3 regions of the Streptomyces sp. NPDC048255 genome follow, and region 1 is predicted to be linked to each of the others. Evidence: riboswitches for the same ligand, from Rfam matches in the RefSeq annotation. Region 1 holds a riboswitch; each other region holds the start of a gene.

Evidence for each region. Region 1 has a riboswitch for cyclic di-AMP ahead of AB0D94_RS30850 (LysM peptidoglycan-binding domain-containing M23 family metallopeptidase). Riboswitches for the same ligand answer to the same signal wherever they lie in the genome.
Region 2: another riboswitch for cyclic di-AMP. It lies ahead of AB0D94_RS17990 (M23 family metallopeptidase); the one in region 1 lies ahead of AB0D94_RS30850 (LysM peptidoglycan-binding domain-containing M23 family metallopeptidase).
Region 3: another riboswitch for cyclic di-AMP. It lies ahead of AB0D94_RS17635 (transglycosylase family protein); the one in region 1 lies ahead of AB0D94_RS30850 (LysM peptidoglycan-binding domain-containing M23 family metallopeptidase).

The regions. Positions count from the first base shown of each region.
Region 1 covers NZ_JBEZMA010000057.1:19,157-25,639, forward strand. Annotated here, with positions in the region: gene AB0D94_RS30835 (ATP-binding protein) at 1-752, opposite strand, end outside; gene AB0D94_RS30840 (MBL fold metallo-hydrolase) at 1,115-2,323, opposite strand; gene AB0D94_RS30845 (SGNH/GDSL hydrolase family protein) at 2,580-3,365, opposite strand; gene AB0D94_RS30850 (LysM peptidoglycan-binding domain-containing M23 family metallopeptidase) at 3,530-4,519, opposite strand; cyclic di-AMP (ydaO/yuaA leader) riboswitch at 4,524-4,717, opposite strand; gene AB0D94_RS30855 (tyrosine-protein phosphatase) at 5,030-5,869, shown strand; gene AB0D94_RS30860 (aspartate aminotransferase family protein) at 5,889-6,483, opposite strand, start outside.
Region 2 covers NZ_JBEZMA010000020.1:27,315-33,797, forward strand. Annotated here, with positions in the region: gene AB0D94_RS17975 (GNAT family N-acetyltransferase) at 1-2,091, opposite strand, end outside; gene AB0D94_RS17980 (HPr family phosphocarrier protein) at 2,276-2,557, shown strand; gene AB0D94_RS17985 (GntR family transcriptional regulator) at 2,911-3,588, opposite strand; gene AB0D94_RS17990 (M23 family metallopeptidase) at 3,790-4,587, opposite strand; cyclic di-AMP (ydaO/yuaA leader) riboswitch at 4,600-4,759, opposite strand; gene AB0D94_RS17995 (pitrilysin family protein) at 4,943-6,310, opposite strand; gene AB0D94_RS18000 (pitrilysin family protein) at 6,331-6,483, opposite strand, start outside.
Region 3 covers NZ_JBEZMA010000019.1:74,550-81,032, reverse strand. Annotated here, with positions in the region: gene AB0D94_RS17645 (cytochrome P450) at 1-826, shown strand, start outside; gene AB0D94_RS17640 (transglycosylase family protein) at 930-1,985, shown strand; cyclic di-AMP (ydaO/yuaA leader) riboswitch at 2,262-2,433, shown strand; gene AB0D94_RS17635 (transglycosylase family protein) at 2,437-3,171, shown strand; gene eno (phosphopyruvate hydratase) at 3,458-4,744, shown strand; gene AB0D94_RS17625 (septum formation initiator family protein) at 4,873-5,361, shown strand; gene AB0D94_RS17620 (DUF501 domain-containing protein) at 5,441-5,983, shown strand; gene AB0D94_RS17615 (Ppx/GppA phosphatase family protein) at 5,980-6,483, shown strand, end outside.

The DNA of each region.
Region 1 (6,483 bases):
TCGATTGGCCGGGTCCACTGGCGGCGGGAGGCCGCGCCGCCGAGCACGGCCAGGTTCTCCGCGTGGCGGCGGATCCGGGTGGCGAGGTGGTCGACGTGGAAGAGCTCCTTGAGCAGGTCCGGATCCTCGACCGTGTCTTCCAGTTCGTCCAGCAGCGAGATCTCGCGGTGCACCAGGGACTGCAGGCGCCGCGCGAGGTTGACGAAGACCTCGACCTTCCGTTCGCTGTCGGACGGGGTGACCGGTCCGGCCAGCCGTACGAGGGTCGCGTGCGCCTGTTCGCGGGCGCCGCGCAACTCCTGCGAGAGCAGCCAGAACTCGTCCACCCCGGACGGGTCGGTGCCGACCGGCGGCGAGGTCGGCCCTCCGCGCACCGGGCGGGGCGGAACCTCACCCCGTTCGAGCCGTTCTGCGGCGGTCCGCAGTTCCTGGCGGCCGCGCACGCTGGAGCGGCGCAGCGCCTCGCACCGGTCCTGGACGGCCTTGGCTGAGCGCTGCGCGCCGAGCAGGGCGGCGGCGAGGGCCCCGGCGACGAGCAGGGCGCAGCCGGTGAGCACCGGCCACAGCCGGGCGTCGCGGTCGCCGGCTCCCCCGCCGAGTTGCAGCGTGAAGATCACTGCGGCGGCGCCGCTGAGCCCGGCGGCGAGCGTGGGCAGCAGGGCGGCGCGGAGCAGTTGGGGGCGTATCTGCCGGCCCGGACCGGTAACGGCGTGTCTCGACGGGGAGTGGCGGGCGGCTCGGAGTCCGGACATCGGCGTCCTCGGTACGTGGGGCCCGGCCCCCAGCAGTTCCCGGGGCCCGGTGTTGATCACCGGATACCCACGCTAGACCGCATGCTCCCGCCCGGGACGGCCAGTTGGGGAAGTTCGCCGGGGTGCTTACCGCTCCCGGTGGAGCGCTCGCACGACAGCCCGATTCCCCGGGGTCGCGGCGCGGCTCCGCACGCCCCCTGCGGGGTCCGGGCACGGGGTGTCAGAGCCCGCGTACAGCGTCCGGACTCCCCTGACGAGACCGACGCCGGCCCGTGACGTGTCCGGCCCCCTGACCCCGGGGGTCAGGGGGCCGGACCCTGCCTGCCTGTCCAGGCGGACAGGACCTACGAGCCCTACGAGCCCTACGAGCCGACCGCCTCGGGTTCCTCGCGGGTGGTCGCCGTCGCGGGCCGGCCGGCGGGTGCCGGGCGGGGGGAGGCCTCGAGGGCGGGCACGGGCGCGCCCGCGGCCACGAACGGACGCCACCACGGCACGGCCGGGACTCCTGCGCCGCCGGGCTCGAAGGGCTGGCCCGGGATCGGCAGCGCGACCGCCGCCCCGGCTCCCTCGGCGGCGGACAGCGTGCCCTCGCCCGGCTCGTCCCACGGGTGGGGGGCCAGGTTGAAGGTGCCCCAGTGGATGGGCAGCATCGTGCCGTGCGGCGTGCCGCCCTGGAGGTCGAGGTGGGCCCGCATGCCCTCCTCGGGGGTCATGTGGATGTCGGGCCAGTACTCCGAGTAGGCCCCGATCTGGATCATCGTGGCGTCGAAGGGCCCGTGCTCGGCGCCGATCTCCTTGAAACCGGGGAAGTAGCCGGTGTCCCCGCTGTGGTAGATCCGGTGCTCGTCCCCGGCCACCACCCAGGAGGCCCACAGGGTGTGCTGCTGGTTGCGCAGGCCGCGGCCGCAGAAGTGCCGGGCGGGGGTCGCCGTGAGGGAGAGTCCCGCGATCTTGGTGCTCTCGTTCCAGTCGAGCTCGCGCAGCCGGTCGGCCGGGACCCCCCAGCGCTCCAGGTGCGCGCCGACGCCGAGCGGGACGGCGAAGACGGTGTCCGTACCGGCCAGGTCCTTGATCGTCGGCAGGTCCAGGTGGTCGTAGTGGTCGTGGGAGATGACCACCATGTCGACCTCCCCCAGCGAGGCCAGCGGCACGGGCACGGGGTGCAGCCGCTTGGGGCCGGCGAAGGGGAAGGGTGAGCACCGCTGACCCCACACCGGGTCGAACAGCACCCGGCGTCCGTCGATCTCCGCGAGCACGCTGGAGTGCCCCATCCAGGTCAGCCGCAACCCGCTGACCGGGGGCTTCGCCAGATCGGCGAGGGTGGTCGGGTGCACCGGGATCGGGGCTCCCGGGCTCCTGCGGAGCCGCTGTTCCTTGTGAAAGTAGATCTTGGCGAACTCTTTCATCGACCCGGAGGGCCTGGTCCGGGCCCCGACCGGATTCTGGAAGACGCCGTCGGCGAAGTTGGGCGAGCGGCGGATCCGCTCCAGCCGGGCGCCGGACGGGTCCGCGCCGAAGGCTTCGGGCCGCAGCGCGCGCAGCCGTGGACGCAAGGGACGGGAGCCGGTCAAGGCGCCTCCTGGGAGGATGGGGGTATGCGTGGCCGTAGGGGTCTACGACCATCCCAACGCACACCCGCCCCCAAGGATTCCGCTTCCGGCCCCTGTCCACACGCGTTTCGGCCGTGCTCACCTGCGTTCAGCCGTACACCCGTGTCGCGGCCGCCCGGCATCCCCCGCCGGACGGCATCCCCGTGGCCGCGCGGCATACCCCGCCGCCCGGCACCCCCTTGGCCGCACGGCACCCCCGTGACCGCGCGGCCCGTACCTACAGCGGCATCAGGTCCGGCCGCTTCGCCTCCACGTGGTCCCCGGAGGACTCCCCGCGCAGCCGGCGGCCGATCCACGGCACCAGGTGGTCGCGCGCCCACTGGATGTTGTCCCGGGTCACGTCCACCGATCCGCGCGGCTGCTGCGGCGGCCACGGCTGGTCGGGGTCGGTCGGCACCTCCAGGCCGAGCACCTGCGCGGCGCGCAGCGCCACCCGGGTGTGCCCCTCGGGCGACAGGTGCAGCCGGTCGGCGTCCCAGGCCCGCCGGTCCTGTACGGACTTCAGCGACCAGAGGTCGAGCACCGGGCAGTCGTAGCGGTCGGCGATGGCGCGCACGTGCGCGCTGTATGTCGCCACCTTGCCCCGGATGTGCTTGAGGACCGGCACGCCCCGCGTGTCGAAGCCGGTGGTGATCATCACCTGGCCGACGGACCCGGCGAGGTCGGCCACGGCCGCCTCGAACCGCTCCGCCACGTCGTCGGGGTCGCTGCCGGGCCGGATGATGTCGTTGCCCCCGGCGCAGAAGGTCACGAGGTCCGGTGCGAGGGCCTTGGCCCGCGGCACCTGCTCGGCCACGATCTGGTCGAGGAGCCTGCCGCGCACGGCCAGGTTCGCGTACCGGAAGTCGTGCTCGTCGCGCCGATCGGCCAGGAGCACGGCAAGCCGGTCCGCCCAGCCGAGATAGGAATCCCCGGGTCCCGGGTCCCCGACACCCTCGGTGAAGCTGTCCCCGATCGCCGCGTACGAGCCGATGGTCTTGAGTTTCGTCGTCGTCGCTGCCACGGGAACCCATCCTTCACCGCCGTGGGCGACCTACGCCAACGTAAGCAGGGGTTGACGGACCGTGATCTGTACCACCTGACGGATAAGGAATAAGTACACGTGAGGCCGGGACCCCCCTCGGGCCCCGGCCTCACGTGTGTCTCCCGCTCCGGCGGCGGGTGCCGTCAGAGGCTCGCGCCCTTCGAACGGAGGTAGGCGATCGGGTCCATGTCCGAGCCGTAGGACGGGCTCGTGCGGATCTCGAAGTGCAGGTGCGGCCCGGTCGAGTTGCCGGTGGAACCGGAAAGGCCGATCCGCTGTCCGGCGGTGACGCTCTGGCCGGACGAGACGGAGAGCGAGGACAGGTGGGCGTACTGGGAGTAGTTGCCGTCCGCGTGCCGGATGACGACCTCGTTGCCGTACGAGCCGCTCCAGCCCGCCGAGACGACGGTGCCCGCGCCGACGGCCTTGACCGTGGTGCCGGAGCGGGCGATGAAGTCGACGCCCGTGTGGTAGCCGGAGGACCACATGGCGCCGGCGACCTTGTACTGGGTGGAGACGCCGCCGCTGACGGGGGCCACGAAGCCGGCGCCCGCGGGGGCCTTCTCGGCGGCGGAGGAGCCGGCCTTCTGCTTGGCCGGCGCGGCGGAGTCGGCGGCGCCCTTCTTGGCCGAGGGCGCCGAGGCACCGGAACCGGAGGCCTTCGGGGCCGCCTTCTCCGGAGCCGGGGCCGCCTTGGGGGCGGGCCGGGCCGGGGCCTCGGCCGGGGCGGCCTCGCCCTTCGCGCCGAGCGTCAGCTTCAGGCCCGGGTGGATCAGCGACGGGTCGGTGCCGACGGCCTCGCGGTTGTCGGCGTAGAGCTGCTCCCAGCCACCGGTCAGCTGGCGCTCGGCGGCGATCTTGGAGAGGTAGTCGCCCGGCACGACCGTGTAGACGGTCGGCGCGGCCTGCGGCGCGGCCTGGAGCTGCACGGCCTGCGGGGCCGCCTGCGGGGCGGTCTGTACGGCCTGCACCACCGGGGTGGCGGCGGTCGCGGCGGTCGGCGCACCGGCGGCGTGGGCGCCCGCGGCACCGATCAGCGGCAGCGCGAGGGCGGCGCCCCCGGTGCCGGCGGCGGCGAAACCGCGCGATATGGAACCGGACTTGGGACGGCGGTGCTTACCCTTTGCGGGCATGGCGAATTCCTCTCCGTCGCCTGCGAGGTGAGCTGTCGGGTTCGGACTGGAGATGTCCGGCCGTACACCCGGGACCCCTGGAACGCGGGCCCCATATGTACGGCTTCACCCCGAGCCGTCCCGGTTCAAAAGATCCGGAACAGCGGCTTACCTGGTTCCCCCGCTCCTGCCGCGCGCGTGAATAGTCGGGTGCGGTTTCCGGGCGGCGGCAGGATTCGGCGGTCCACCCGGATCGAGGGCGAAGCTAATCGAGTCGGGCGGCAGGTAACAAGCCATGAATTCCCTGACGGATTCACAGGGATGAGGGAGCGGCGGAATTCCGGTCACCCTGCGTCCATTCCCCACCGTCAACAACCGTCCCTGCCGGGCAATTCGGCATTCGCGATCAGACACTCACGGTCACCGTATGATCTGGCTCACGGAGAGGCACCCGATCTCGCCTCCGTCTACGGCAAGTTGTTGCCAAGTAGCCTAATTCGGACACCCACCCGACGATGCGGAGGAGTTCCCGTGACCCAGCAGATACCCCCGGCCCCGCCGGCACGACCCGGGTCGGAGCCGGTGCCGGAGCCCGAACTGTCCGGAGTGCGCAATTTCCGTGACGTGGGCGGACTTCCGGCCTCCGGTGGACGGAGGGTCAGGGCGGGACGACTCTTCCGAAGCGGACATCTGGCACATGCCACCGAAACCGATGCAGAGTTCCTCGCATCGCTCGGCCTGCACACCATCTTCGACTTCCGCAACAACGCCGACCATTCACTGGAGGGGCCGGACGTCGAACTGCCGGGTGTACGCAATGTGAACATCCCGCTGTCGGACCCCGCCGACGGCCGGGAGTTCTGGAAGATGGTCCGCGAAGGCGACCTCGGCCAGCTCCGCTCGCTCCTCGGCGACGGCAAGGCCGCGGCCCGGATGGCGCAGTCGTACCGCACCATCATCGAGCAGCGCACCGCCGAGCACAGCCGGGTCGTGCACGCCCTCGCCGAGGACAGCGTCCCGGCCCTGATGCACTGCGCGGCGGGCAAGGACCGGGCCGGCCTGTCCATCGCCGTCACCCTGCTCGCGCTCGGCGTCGAACGCGAGGCGATCGTGGCGGACTACCTGGAGTCGAACGCCCCGCACCGGCGCTACCGGGTGCGCCGCAGCGGCGAGCCGGTCGAGGCCCACTCCCCCGAGGTGATGGAGCTCCTCGCCCCGCTCTTCGACGCCCGCGCCGAGTACCTGGACGCCGCCTTCGACAGCATCGACAAGCGGTGGGGCGGGGTCGAGCGCTACCTCGCCGAGGGCCTCGGACTGACGCCCGAGACCCTCGACCGGCTGCGCGAGCGGCTGCTGACCGACGGGGCCTGAGGCCCGCCGGAGCAGGCGGTCAGCGGTTGCCGACCGCCTGCTTCACCAGGGTCCGCCCGAAGTCCCACATCAGGCCCGACCCGCCGTGCGCCTCGTCCATGACCGCGCGGAAGGCGCCGACGAACCGGTCGACGTCCCGTTCTTCCACGATCAGCGGCGGGATCAGCTTGATCACCTCCAGGTGGTCGCCGGAGACCTGGGTGAGGATCCGGTGCTTCTGGAGCAGCGGCACCACGACCATCTGCGCGAACAGCCCCTTGCGGGCCGCCTGGAGCATGGTCCACCGGCTGCGCAGCCCCAGCGAGGACGGCCGGCCGAACTCGATGCCGATCATCAGCCCGCGCCCCCGCACCTCGTGCAGCAGCTCGTACTCGTCCACCAGGGCCGCGAGCCGCCCGCGCAGCAGGTCCCCCGTCGCCCGGGCGTTCGCCACCACCTCCTCGTCCTCCATGACCGACAGCACGGCCAGCCCGGCCGCCATCGCCTGTGCGTTGGAACCGAAGCTGGCGGAGTGCACGAGCACCCGGTCCATGGACGAGTAGACCTTCTTGAAGATCCAGTCCTTGCCCAGGGTCGCGCCGACCGGCACGTAGCCGCCCGACAGCGCCTTGGCC
Region 2 (6,483 bases), on a different contig from region 1:
CTCGGGGACCAGGCCGGCCTCGGCGTTGGCCCGTCGCCACTGCCCGTAGCGCACGGCTTCGGCGACGGCCTTCACGGCGCGCTCGGCCGCGGGGTAGGCGGGGATCCGGTACCCCTCGGACGGCCCGGGCCCGGGCGCCGTCGCTTCCGCTGCCGGTGCCGGCGCTTGCGGGGGTCCCGGCGGCGGGGGCGATGCCTGCGGCCGCGGCGGCGCGGCCGGGCCGGGCGCGGCGGGGGCCGGGGCCGCGGGCGCCGGGGCGGAGGCCGTCGCCGCCGAGAGGGCGTCGGCCAGGGCGCCGAGCTCCACGTGGACCACCGCCACCGGCTTGCCGGGGTACGCGGCCACCGCCTCGCGCAGGGCTTCGGCGAGGTCGTCGGCAAGCTCGTGCTCGCTGACCCAGGGGATGGCCGTGACGACGACCGCGTCGTTGGCCTCGGACGCCAGGGCCCCGGCGAGCGCGTCGCGGAAGTCCGCCGGTGAGGCGGCCGTCGTCAGGTCCAGGGGCGGCAGCGGCCGAAGGCCCTGGGTCAGGCAGGCGTCGTAGGTGAGGACCCCGAGGGATTCGGAGTTGCCGAGGATGGCGATGCGCGGGCCCGCGGGCAGCGGCTGCGAGGCGAGCAGCAGGCCGACGTCGACCAGTTCCGTGACGGTGTCGACGCGGATCACGCCCGCCTGCCGCAGCAGGGCGGAGACGGTGGCCTCCGGCAGCCGGGTTCCCGGGACGACGTGCCCGGCCGGGGTGTGGCGGCCGCCCTTGGCGACGACCACCGGCTTCACGGCCGCCGTCCGGCGGGCGAGGCGGGTGAACTTCCGCGGGTTGCCGAGGGTTTCCAGGTAGAGCAGTGCGACGTCCGTCGCCTCGTCCTCGTACCAGTACTGGAGGATGTCGTTCCCGGAGACGTCGGCCCGGTTCCCCGCCGAGACGAAGGAGGACAGCCCCTCGCCGCGCCGCAGCAGCGCGGAGAGCAGGGCGATCCCGATGGCCCCGGACTGTGTGAACAGGCCGATCCGGCCGCGCATCGGCATCGGCGCGGGCGTGAGGGAGGCGTTGAGCTCCACCTCCGGGGCCGTGTTGATCACCCCGTACGCGTTCGGGCCGATGAGGCGCATCCCGTACGAGCGCACCTGCCGCACCAGTTCGCGCTGGCGGGCGAGCCCGGCCGGGCCGGACTCCCCGTAGCCGGCGGAGAGCACGACGAGGCCCTGGACCTCGTGCTCACCGCAGGCCGCGACGGCCTCCGGGACCCGCTCCGCCGGCACGGCGAGCACGGCGAGGTCGACGGGGGCGCCGATGTCGGCGAGCGCGCGGTAGGCCCGTACGCCGTCCAGCAGGTCGGCCTCGACCGCCTCGTTGACGGCGTACAGGTGGCCGTGGAAGCCGCTGTCGCGCAGGTTGCGCAGGGCCGCGGCGCCCAGGCCCGCGCCGGAGCGGCTGACTCCGATCACTGCCACGGAGCCGGGGGCCAGCAGCCGCTGGACCGAGCGGGCCTCGGCCCGCTGTTCGCGGGCGCGCTGGACGGCGAGGGACTCGGCAGTGGGTTCGAGGTCGAGGGTGAGGTGGACGGACCCGTCCTCGAAGCTGCGCTTCTGCTGGTAGCCGACGTCCGTGAACACTTTGATCATCTTGGTGTTGGCGGGCAGCACCTCGGCGGCGAACCGGCGGATGCCCCGCTCCCTGGCCACCGCGCCGATGTGCTCGAGGAGGGCGGAGGCGACGCCGCGGCCCTGGTGGGCGTCCTGGACGAGGAAGGCCACCTCGGCCTCGTCGGCGGGGGCGGAGGCGGGCCGGCCGTCGGAGCCGATCCTGTCGTAGCGGACGGTGCCGATGAACTCCCCGCCGATGGTCGCCGCGAGTCCCACCCGGTCGACGAAGTCGTGGTGCGTGAAGCGGTGCACGTCGCGGTCGGAGAGCCGGGGGTAGGGGGCGAAGAAACGGTAGTACTTCGACTCGTCGGACACCTGCTCGTAGAAGCTGACCAGCCGCCCGGCGTCCGCGGCGGTGATGGGCCTGATCCGGGCCGTGCCGCCGTCGCGGAGGACGACATCCGCTTCCCAGTGGGCCGGGTACGAGGGGTCCGACTCGGTGGTCATGGGGCCACCTTAGGCGGTTCCCGGGTCGCGCGGCCCTGGCGCGGCGCATCGGGCAGGCGGGCACGGATCAGTGCAAGCTGGGGAAGGTCGAACGGCGGCGGATCCGGGCCGAAGGTCGGTCGGAGCATTCAGGGCGTCGTGAGAGACTGGTCTAGACAACCGTAAGAACCTGAAGGGCATCACCATGGCAGAGCGCCGCGTCAACGTCGGCTGGGCCGAGGGCCTGCACGCTCGTCCCGCCTCGATCTTCGTCCGCGCGACGACCGCTTCCGGCGTCCCGGTGACCATCGCCAAGGCCGGTGGCGACCCCGTCAACGCCGCCTCCATGCTGGCGGTCCTGGGCCTGGGCGCCCAGGGCGGCGAGGAGATCGTCCTCGCCTCCGACGCCGAGGGCGCGGAGGTCGCGCTGGACCGTCTCGCGAAGCTGGTCGCCGAGGGTCTCGAGGAGCTCCCCGAGACCGTCTGACCCTTCGGGTTTCGCCGAAGCCGTGGTTCCCGGGCATCCGGGGGCCACGGCTTCGCCGTTTTCGGACGGGCCGCTCCGGAGGCCGGGTACGACGGAGAGCCGGCGCGGCCGAGAACCAGTACGGCGGAGAGCCGGCGCGGCCGAGAACCGGCGCGCACGGCAAAAGGCCGGCACATGAACCGGCCCGTTGCCCACACGGACCGGCCGCGCGCATAAACCAGCCGCGCGCATAAACCAGCCGCACATCAAAACGCTCCGCAGGAATTCGGCACGGCGGAATTCAGCCGACTGCCGGCCGACCGCCGCGCAGTGAATGCGCGGACCGGATACCAGCCCTTTGTATACGGCCCCTGTTAATGCCGACCGCTCGACATGTTTACGGCAGGTTGCGAAGTGCTCACCGCGGCCCGCGGCCGCAGCCGGTGCACCCCGGCCACCCGGTCGGCGTGGACCGCGGTCAGCGTCCGGGCCCGCTCGGCGTCCCCGCGCGCCACGGCGTCCACGATCGCGCCGTGCTCCGCCCAGGACTCCACGGGCCGCTCCGGGGCCCCCACCACGTACATCCAGGCGATCTTGTGCCGCATCTGGGTAAGCAGCGCGATCAGCCCGGGGCTGCCGGAGGCCTGCGCGAGCGTCTCGTGGAACCAGGCGCCCAGGGACCGCAGGTCCTCCCCCTGGCCCCGCCTGGCCCGTTCCTGGCCCAGCCGGACCAGCCCGCGCAGCACCTTGAGGTGTGCCTCGGTGCGCCGCCGGGCGGCCCTGGCGGCCGCCAGGGGCTCCAGGAGCATCCGCAGCTCCAGGAGATCGGCCGCCTCCTGCCCGGTCGGCTCGGCCACGCAGGCGCCCGCGTGGCGCCGCGTCGTGACGAACCCCTCGGACTCCAGGGTCCGCAGGGCCTCGCGGACCGGGACGCGCGAGACCCCGTACCGGCGGGCCAGTACCTCTTCGGTCAGTCTGCTGCCCGGTTCGAAGACCCCGGAGACGATGTCGTCGCGAATTGCCGTGCATACCGCGTGCGCAGGAATACGCAAGACCGGACCTCCGCTTATTTCCGACTGCCGTCGCCATGGAACACACATGCGCGTACTGAGACTCTATTGCAACACACGATATTTTCCGAGGGCGGCCGGAAATACGAAACATTTACCGCGCTGCGCAACACCAACGCGAAGACCCCGGCTCGGGGAGCCGGGGTCTTCGAAGAAGCGGTGAGCGCGAGCGCTGCGGACGGGTCAGAGGCTGACGCCGTGCGAACGCAGGTAGGCGACCGGGTCGATGTCCGAGCCGTAGTCGGCGCCGGTACGGGCCTCGAAGTGCAGGTGCGGGCCGCTCGAGTTGCCGGTGGAGCCCGACAGGCCGATCTGCTGGCCCGGGGTGACCTGCTGGCCGACGGAGACGCTCAGCGAGGCCAGGTGCCCGTACTGGGTGTACGTGCCGTCGTTGTGCTTGATGACGACGTTGTTGCCGTACGCGCCGCCCCAGCCCGCCTCGACGACCGTACCGAGGCCCACCGCGTGGACCGAGGTGCCGGAGGCCGCGCGGAAGTCGATGCCGGTGTGGCTGCCGGAGGACCACATGCCGCCGCCCGCGTGGTACTGGGTGCTGATCCCGCCGCCGACGGGGGCGACGAAGGTGTTGAGGCGCTTGCGCTCCTCCTCGCGGGCCGCACGCTCGGCGGCCTCGCGCTCGGCCTTCGCCTTGGCCTCGGCGAGGCGCTTGGCCTCGGAGGCGCGCTGCTTGGCGTCGGCCTCGGCCTGGGCCTTGGCCGCGGCGTGCTCGGCGGCGCGCTGCTGGGACTCGGCCTGGTCCTGGACGTCACTCGCGAGGTCCTCGGCCACGACGACGGCGCCGAGGGCGTTGTCCTGGACGGAGTTGTCGCTGTTGTCCGCCGCGAAGGCGGGACCGGCGAGGGTGCCCACGACGCCCGTGGTGGCGAGGGCGGCGATACCGGCGTAGCCGGCGGTCTTGCGGCTCAGACGGCTGGAGCCACGGTGCTTACCGGAACCGGCGGGACGACTGCCAAACGCCATGAAGGGGTTGATCCTTTCCTTCCTTCTCGCCTACCGGGTTAGCTGACGGGTTCGGAGCAGGAAGGTCTCCTACGGGCCTCCTCTTGCGAGGCGGTCCGATTCACCCCAGGGACACATGTGGGTCCCCGGCTCCCCAGGCTCGCGCCTGACGGGGACTCGGCGATCGCTGTCCGGTGCCGCGGATGCGGCGGGTACAACTGACGAACAGCAGGGCCGACGCTAGGCGGATCATCAGTCAATCGCCAAACAGACGCGCCTTTTTGTTGCGTACGCCACACCACATAAAAGCAACCTCCCCATTAAACGGACAAAAGGGGCCCTGGCGAACAAACCGCCAGAGCCCCTTCCGTATCCGTCAGTTGGTGACGACGCTCACTTCACCGATCCCGAGGGCCCGCACCGGCTCCTCGATCTGCGAGGCGTCGCCCACGAGGACCGTGACCAGCCGGTCCACCGGGAAGGCGTTCACCACCGCGGAAGTCGCCTCGACGGTGCCGGTTTCGGCCAGCCGCGCGTACAACTGCGCCTGGTAGTCGTCCGGGAGCTCCTGCTCCACCTGGTCGGCGAGGGTGCCGGCCACGGAGGCCGCCGTCTCGAACTTCAGCGGGGCCACGCCCACCAAGTTCTGCACCGCCACGTCCCGTTCGGCGTCGGTCAGACCGCCCTCCGCGAGGGTGCGCAGCACCTTCCAGAGGTCCTCCAGCGCCGGGCCCGTGTTGGGGGTGTCCACCGAGCCGCTGATGGCGAGCATCGAGGCGCCCTTGCCGTCGGCGGTGGAGCGCAGGACCTGGCCGAAGGCGCGCACGCCGTACGTGTACCCCTTCTCCTCGCGCAGCACCTTGTCCAGGCGGGAGGTGAGGGTGCCGCCGAGGCAGTACGTGCCGAGCACCTGGGCCGCCCAGACCCGGTCGTGCCGGTCCGCCCCGATCCGGCCGATCAGCAGCTGCGTCTGGACCGCGCCGGGCCGGTCGACGATGACCACCCGGCCGGTGTCGTCGGCGGTCACCGGCGGAACCGGGAGGGGCTCGGCGGAGTTGCCCGTCCAGGCGCCCAGGGTGTCGGCGAGGACCTCGTCCAGGTCGATGCCGGTCAGGTCGCCGACGACCACCGCGGTGGCCGTGGCGGGGCGTACGTGGGCCTCGTAGAAGGCGCGTACGGCCGCGGAGTCGATCCGGGCGACCGTCTCCTCGGTGCCCTGGCGCGGGCGGGACATCCGCAGGGTGGCCGGGAAGAGCTCCTTGGAGAGCTGCTTGGCGGCGCGGCGCTGCGGGTTGGCCAGCTCGTGCGGGATCTCGTCGAGCCGGTTGCGCACCAGCCGGTCGACCTCGGCGTCGGCGAAGGCCGGCGCGCGCAGGGCCTCGGCGAGCAGGCCGAGCGCCTTGGCCAGCCGGGAGGCCGGGACCTCCAGGGAGACCCGGATGCCCGGGTGGTCGGCGTGCGCGTCGAGCGTGGCGCCGCAGCGCTCCAGCTCGGCGGCGAACTCCTCGGCGGAGTGCTTGTCGGTGCCCTCGGACAGTGCCCGGGCCATGATGGTGGCCACCCCGTCCAGGCCCTCGGGCTCCGCGTCCAGCGGGGCGGCGAGGTTGACCTCGACCGCGATCACCTGCTGGCCGGGGCGGTGGCAGCGCAGCAGGGTGAGGCCGTTGGACAGCTTCCCGCGCTCGGGCGCCGGGAAGGCCCACGGTTGCGGCTCCCCGGCCTGCGGCTGCGGGTGGAAGGTCATCGTGACGGCTGCGGTGTCGCTCACTGCTCCGCCCCCTCGTTCTCGTCGTGCTGGTTGGGCTCGTCGTTCTCGTCCGCCGCGATGGGCTCGTAGACCAGCACCGCGCGGTTGTCCGGGCGCAGCCGGGCAGCGGCCACGGCCTGCACCTCCTCGGCGGTGACGTCGAGGACGCG
Region 3 (6,483 bases), on a different contig from region 1:
GGACCTCATCCACGAGTTCGCCTTCCCGCTCCCCATCTACGCCATCTGCGAGATGCTCGGCGTACCGCGCGAGGACCAGGACGACTTCCGGGACTGGGCCGGGATGATGATCCGCCACGGCGGGGGGCCGCGCGGCGGGGTGGCCCGCTCGGTCAAGCAGATGCGCACCTATCTCGGCGAACTCATCCACCGCAAAAGGGATGATCTGGGGCAAGATCTGATCTCCGACCTGATCCGGGCCAGCGACCACGGCGACCACCTGACGGAGGCCGAGGCCACCGCCATGGCCTTCATCCTCCTCTTCGCGGGCTTCGAGACGACCGTGAACCTCATCGGCAACGGGGTCCACTCCCTCTTCATGAACCCCGGCCAGCGCGAGCGCCTCCAGCGCTCCCTCGCGGCCGGTGAGAGCGCCCTGCTGGAGACCGGGGTCGAGGAGCTGCTGCGCTACGACGGCCCCGTGGAGCTGGCCACCTGGCGGTTCGCCACCGAGGCGCTGACCCTCGGCGGCCGGGAGATCGCGGCCGGCGATCCGGTGCTGGTCGTCCTCGCGGCCGCCGACCGGGACCCCGAGCGGTTCGCCGAACCGGACACCCTCGACCTCTCCAGGACCGACAACCAGCACCTCGGCTACGGGCACGGGATCCACTACTGCCTGGGCGCTCCGCTCGCGCGGCTTGAGGGGCAGACCGCGCTCGCGAGTTTGCTGACGCGTCTGCCCGATCTGGAACTTGCCATTCCCCCCGAAGACCTGCGGTGGCGGGGCGGGCTCATCATGCGTGGCCTGCGCACCCTTCCGGTCCGCTTCACACCCCGGAACGACTGAAGGCGCGCTGACCGGAAGTCAGTTACCGGCGGAACTTGTGACAACCGTTCGAAGGAGGCTAGGTTCTGCCGTTACCCCGCCGTTATGCGAAAGGTGCACCCTCATGCGTTCCGGGAACGGCCGCCACAGACGCCCCCGCCAGGTCCCCGCGCTGGTAGTCACAGCCGGAGTCACTGGCTCAGCACTGGCCCTGCCACTGCTTGCCGCCACCAACGCCACGGCTGCCGACACGTCCACGTGGGACAAGGTCGCCGAGTGCGAGAGCGGCGGCACGTGGAGCGCCAACTTCGGCAGCGGCGCGTACGGCGGGCTCCAGTTCACCCAGGAGCAGTGGCAGAGCGCCGGCGGGCTCGACTTCGCCGAGCGGCCCGACCTCGCGAGCCGGTCCCAGCAGATAGCCGTGGCCGAGCGGGTGCTGGCCTCCCAGGGGCCGCAGGCGTGGCCGCTGTGCGCGGCCTCGGCCGGGCTGACCCAGCAGGGCCCGGCCCCCGAGGTGGACCCCGGCCTGCCCGGCGGTTCCGGGCCCGTCGCGCCCTCCCCGTCCCGCCCGGACGATGTCGTGCCGCCCGCCGGACAGGGTGCGCCGGCCACGGACTTCGGGGCTCCGACCCCGGTGCCGAGCCCGTCCGGGACCCCTGCGCCCGCGATCCCGGACGGCCCGCTCGCGCCCTCCCTCGGACTGCCCGTCATGCCCGCGCCGGACTTCCCCCCGACGGTGGACCCGTCCGCTCCGGCGAGCCCCGAGGTCCCGGGCGGCGAGAGCACCGCTCCGGTGGACCCGACCACTCCGGCTCCCTCCCCGGACCCGACGGCGCCCACGGCCCCCACCACTTCCCCGTCCCCGTCCGACCTCACGGTCCCGGCGACCCCGGGCGCCTCGGCCGACCCGACGGTCCCGCCCGCCTCCGCCGACCCGTCCGCCCCTGCCGAGGGCAGCGGCAAGCACCGTGGCACGCCCGCGGTCGAGGCTCCCGCCGCGCCTGATGCCGCGTCGGACCCCACGTACACGGTGAAGGCGGGCGACAGCCTGACCGCCATCGCGGACGCCAAGGGGCTCAAGGGGGGCTGGAACGCCCTCTACCAGGCCAATGAGCAGGTCATCGGCGGGGATGCCGACCTGATCAAGCCTGGGCAGAATCTGGATCTAACCAAGCAATAGGGGCACTTCGGGCATCCGGAAAAGGATGATTGTCGGTTTTCTGTAAGTGAGACATGTGTCTCTTCAGGTCAACTGGCGTGTCCCGCCCGGAAGCTGCTGCAAACCCCGCCCTCACCTGCGCAAACACCCTTGCGGAGGGCGCAAGTAGGGGTCGTTTCTCCCCGATGTGGCTCGTTGAACATCGGGGAGAGACCTGTCTACCTTCTGAATCGCTCGCCACCGCGAGCTCCTTCGACCGCATCGCCGAATCCTGCCGGCGGACGGGGGGAACAGTCGTCGCGTCAAGCGCCGAAGGCAGGAGCGGGGGAACCAAGGTAGGCGCCGGGAGCGGCCGTTGAGAGACGGTCACGCCACCGGCTAGGGGTTAAGGCGTGCGCTGGTCGCGCGTCCGGGCAACTCACTCGCCCGAACCCGACAGCTCACCTCGCAGGCGTCGGTGAGGAGAAACTCCATGCTGCTTTCCGGCAAGGGCAAGCACCGCCGCGCCTCCAAGGCCGCTCGCATCGTCACGCTCGCCGGTGTCACCGGTGTGGCAGTCGCCGCCCCCCTGATGGCGGCCGGCTCCGCCAGCGCCGCCACGGCCTCCGAGTGGGACCGTGTCGCGCAGTGCGAGTCCGGTGGCAACTGGGCCATCAACACGGGCAACGGCTACTACGGCGGCCTGCAGTTCTCGTCCTCCACCTGGGCCGGCTACGGCGGCAAGGCGTACGCCGCCCAGGCCAACCAGGCCACCAAGTCCCAGCAGATAGCCATTGCCGAGAAGGTCCTCAAGGGCCAGGGCAAGGGCGCCTGGCCGTCCTGCGGCGTCGGCCTGTCCAACTCCTCGTACACCGGTGGCGGCGCGGCCGAGGCCCCCGCCAAGCCGAAGGCCGAGCCGAAGAAGCAGGAGAAGAAGGCCGAGCCGAAGAAGGAGACCAAGCGCTCCGAGGCTCCGGCCACCCGCTCCGAGCGCACCGAGGCCGCCCCGGCCAAGCCGAAGGCCCAGGCCCCGAAGACCGAGGCCCCCAAGACCGAGGCCCCGAAGACCGGCAACGGCTCGTACGAGGTCAAGCCCGGCGACACGCTCGGCAACATCGCCGAGGCCAACGGCGTCCAGGGCGGCTGGCAGCACCTCCACGAGCTGAACAAGGACATCGTGGCGGACGCCGACCTGATCTTCCCCGGTCAGAAGCTGAAGCTCAGCTGAACACTGCGGTCATGACCGCAGGACAGTTCGCGGCCCGCCGCTGAACGCATGCACCGACCCACCGCCCGGCGCGTCCCTTCCACGCGCCGGGCGGTGGCGTGTGCGCCGTCAGAACCGCCCCGGGCAAGGGTCCTATGTCCCGGAAGACGGGTATTCGGGCCCTTTTTCGTCCCAGGAGGCGGGCGGTCGGGCGGCCGAGCGCCCGGAGCCGGTTAGGCTCTAGTCGGCAAGGCCGTCCCACGGCCTGACACGCCACCGCACACCCAGCGTCACATCCCAGAAGGAGATGCTCGTGCCGTCCATCGACGTCGTCGTAGCCCGGGAAATCCTGGACTCCCGAGGCAACCCCACGGTCGAGGTCGAGGTTGGCCTCGACGATGGCAGCACCGGCCGTGCTGCAGTTCCGTCCGGCGCCTCCACCGGTGCCTTCGAGGCCATCGAGCTCCGTGACGGTGACCCCAACCGCTACATGGGCAAGGGCGTCGAGAAGGCCGTCCTGGCCGTCATCGAGCAGATCGGCCCGGAGCTCGTCGGCTACGACGCCACCGAGCAGCGCCTGATCGACCAGGCCATGTTCGACCTGGACGCCACCGACAACAAGGGCTCGCTCGGCGCCAACGCCATCCTCGGCGTCTCCCTGGCCGTCGCGCACGCCGCGTCCGAGGCCTCGGACCTGCCGCTCTTCCGCTACCTCGGCGGCCCGAACGCGCACCTGCTGCCCGTTCCGATGATGAACATCCTCAACGGTGGGTCGCACGCCGACTCCAACGTGGACATCCAGGAGTTCATGATCGCCCCGATCGGCGCGGAGTCCTTCTCCGAGGCGCTGCGCTGGGGTGCCGAGGTCTACCACACCCTCAAGAAGGTCCTGCACACCAAGGGCCTCTCCACCGGGCTGGGCGACGAGGGCGGCTTCGCGCCGAACCTGGACTCCAACCGCGCCGCGCTCGACCTCATCGTCGAGGCCATCAAGCAGGCCGGCTACACCCCGGGCAAGGACATCGCGCTCGCGCTCGACGTCGCCGCGTCCGAGTTCTACAAGGACGGCAAGTACGAGTTCGAGGGCCAGTCCCGCTCGGCCGCCGAGATGACCGAGTACTACGAGGAGCTCGTCTCCGCGTACCCGATGGTCTCCATCGAGGACCCGCTGTACGAGGACGACTGGGCCGGCTGGAAGACCCTCACCGACAAGCTGGGCTCCAAGGTCCAGATCGTCGGCGACGACCTCTTCGTCACCAACCCGGAGCGCTTGGCCCGCGGCATCGAGGAGGGCTCCGCGAACGCCCTGCTCGTGAAGGTGAACCAGATCGGTTCGCTGACCGAGACCCTCGACGCCGTCGAGATGGCCCAGCGCAACGGCTTCAAGTGCATGATGTCCCACCGCTCCGGCGAGACCGAGGACGTCACCATCGCCGACCTCGCCGTCGCGGTGAACTGCGGCCAGATCAAGACCGGCGCCCCGGCCCGCTCGGACCGCGTCGCCAAGTACAACCAGCTGCTGCGCATCGAGGAGATCCTCGACGACGCCGCGGTGTACGCGGGCCGCAGCGCCTTCCCCCGCTTCAAGGGCTGACGCCCTGAAGCCCGGCGTCCCGCGTTTCAAGGGCTAATCACGCTCTTGCTTCCGTACGTCCCCGCACTCGGTCCCGTACCGTGTGCGGGGACGTATTGCGTAGTGCGTACATAGGGGAGGCGGGATCAATGGCCGGGAACCGGGATCGGTTCTCCACCTTCTCCACCGCGACCAGGCTCAAGCAGCTCGGCGAGCGGACCGCCGCCCACGTCTACCGCTCGCAGTCGCGCCGCCAGGTCCGCCGCAGCCGGCTCACCGGCCGGGCCGCACTGCTCGTGCTCGTCCTCTGTACGCTGGTCGTCGCCCTCGCGTATCCGATGCGCCAGTACGTCTCCCAGCGCTCGGAGATCTCGGAGCAGCAGCGGGCCGCCGCCGCCGCGCGCGAACGGCTGGAGCGGCTGCGCGACGAGAAGGCCCGCTGGCAGGACGACGCCTACGCGGAGCAGCAGGCGCGCAAGCACCTGCACTACCTCCGTCCGGGGGAGACCGGCTACATCATGAACGACCCCGGAGCGGGCGGTCCCGCACCGCGCCGCACCGGCCAGGCCGGCTCCGACCGGCCCTGGTACTCGAACGTCTGGGACGGCGTCGACAAGGCCGACCGCCCCGGCGACTGACGAGCACCGCACCGAGTGCGTACCGAGTACGCACCGAGCACCGCACCCATCCACGAGAACGAAGAGACTTCCTCCAGGCATGCAGACGCCCCCGCCCCAGACCGACCGGACCGAGCCGACCGACGCGGACATCGAAGCGTTCGAGCAGCAGCTCGGCCGCCCGCCGCGCGGGCTGCGCGCCATCGTGCACCGCTGCCCGTGCGGCCAGCCGGACGTGGTGGAGACCGCCCCGCGGCTCCCCGACGGCACCCCCTTCCCGACGCTGTACTACCTGACGTGCCCGCGCGCGGCCGGTGCCATCGGCACGCTGGAGGCCAACGGCGTCATGAAGGAGATGCAGGCCCGGCTCGCCGAGGACCCGGAACTGGCCGCCGCCTACCGGGCCGCGCACGAGGACTACATCCAGCGCCGTGACGCCATCGAGGTGCTCCAGGGCTTCCCGAGCGCCGGCGGGATGCCGGACCGGGTCAAGTGCCTGCACGTGCTGGTCGGCCACTCCCTGGCGGCCGGCCCGGGCGTGAACCCGTTCGGCGACGAGGCCCTGGCGATGCTGCCGGAGTGGTGGGCCAAGGGCGCCTGCGTCACCCCGTGCGGCGAGAAGAAGCAGGAGGAGTCGCGGTGACGCGGGTCGCGGCCGTCGACTGCGGTACGAACTCCATCCGCCTGCTCGTCGCGGACGCCGACCCGGTCGCGGGCGAGCTGGTGGAGCTGGACCGGCGGATGACCATCGTCCGGCTCGGCCAGGGCGTGGACAAGACCGGCCGTCTCGCCCCCGAGGCCCTGGAGCGCACCTTCGCCGCCTGCCGTGAGTACGCGGCGGTCATCAAGGAGCTGGGCGCGGAGCGGGTCCGCTTCGTGGCGACCTCCGCCTCCCGGGACGCCGAGAACCGGGACGAGTTCGTCCGGGGCGTGCTGGACATCCTGGGCGTCGAGCCCGAGGTGATCTCCGGCGACCAGGAGGCCGAGTTCTCCTTCACCGGCGCCACCAAGGAGCTGGCCGGAACCGACCACCTGGAGAAGCCCTTCCTGGTGGTGGACATCGGCGGCGGCTCCACCGAGTTCGTCGTCGGCGAGGACCACGTCCGGGCCGCCCGCTCGGTGGACGTGGGCTGCGTCCGGATG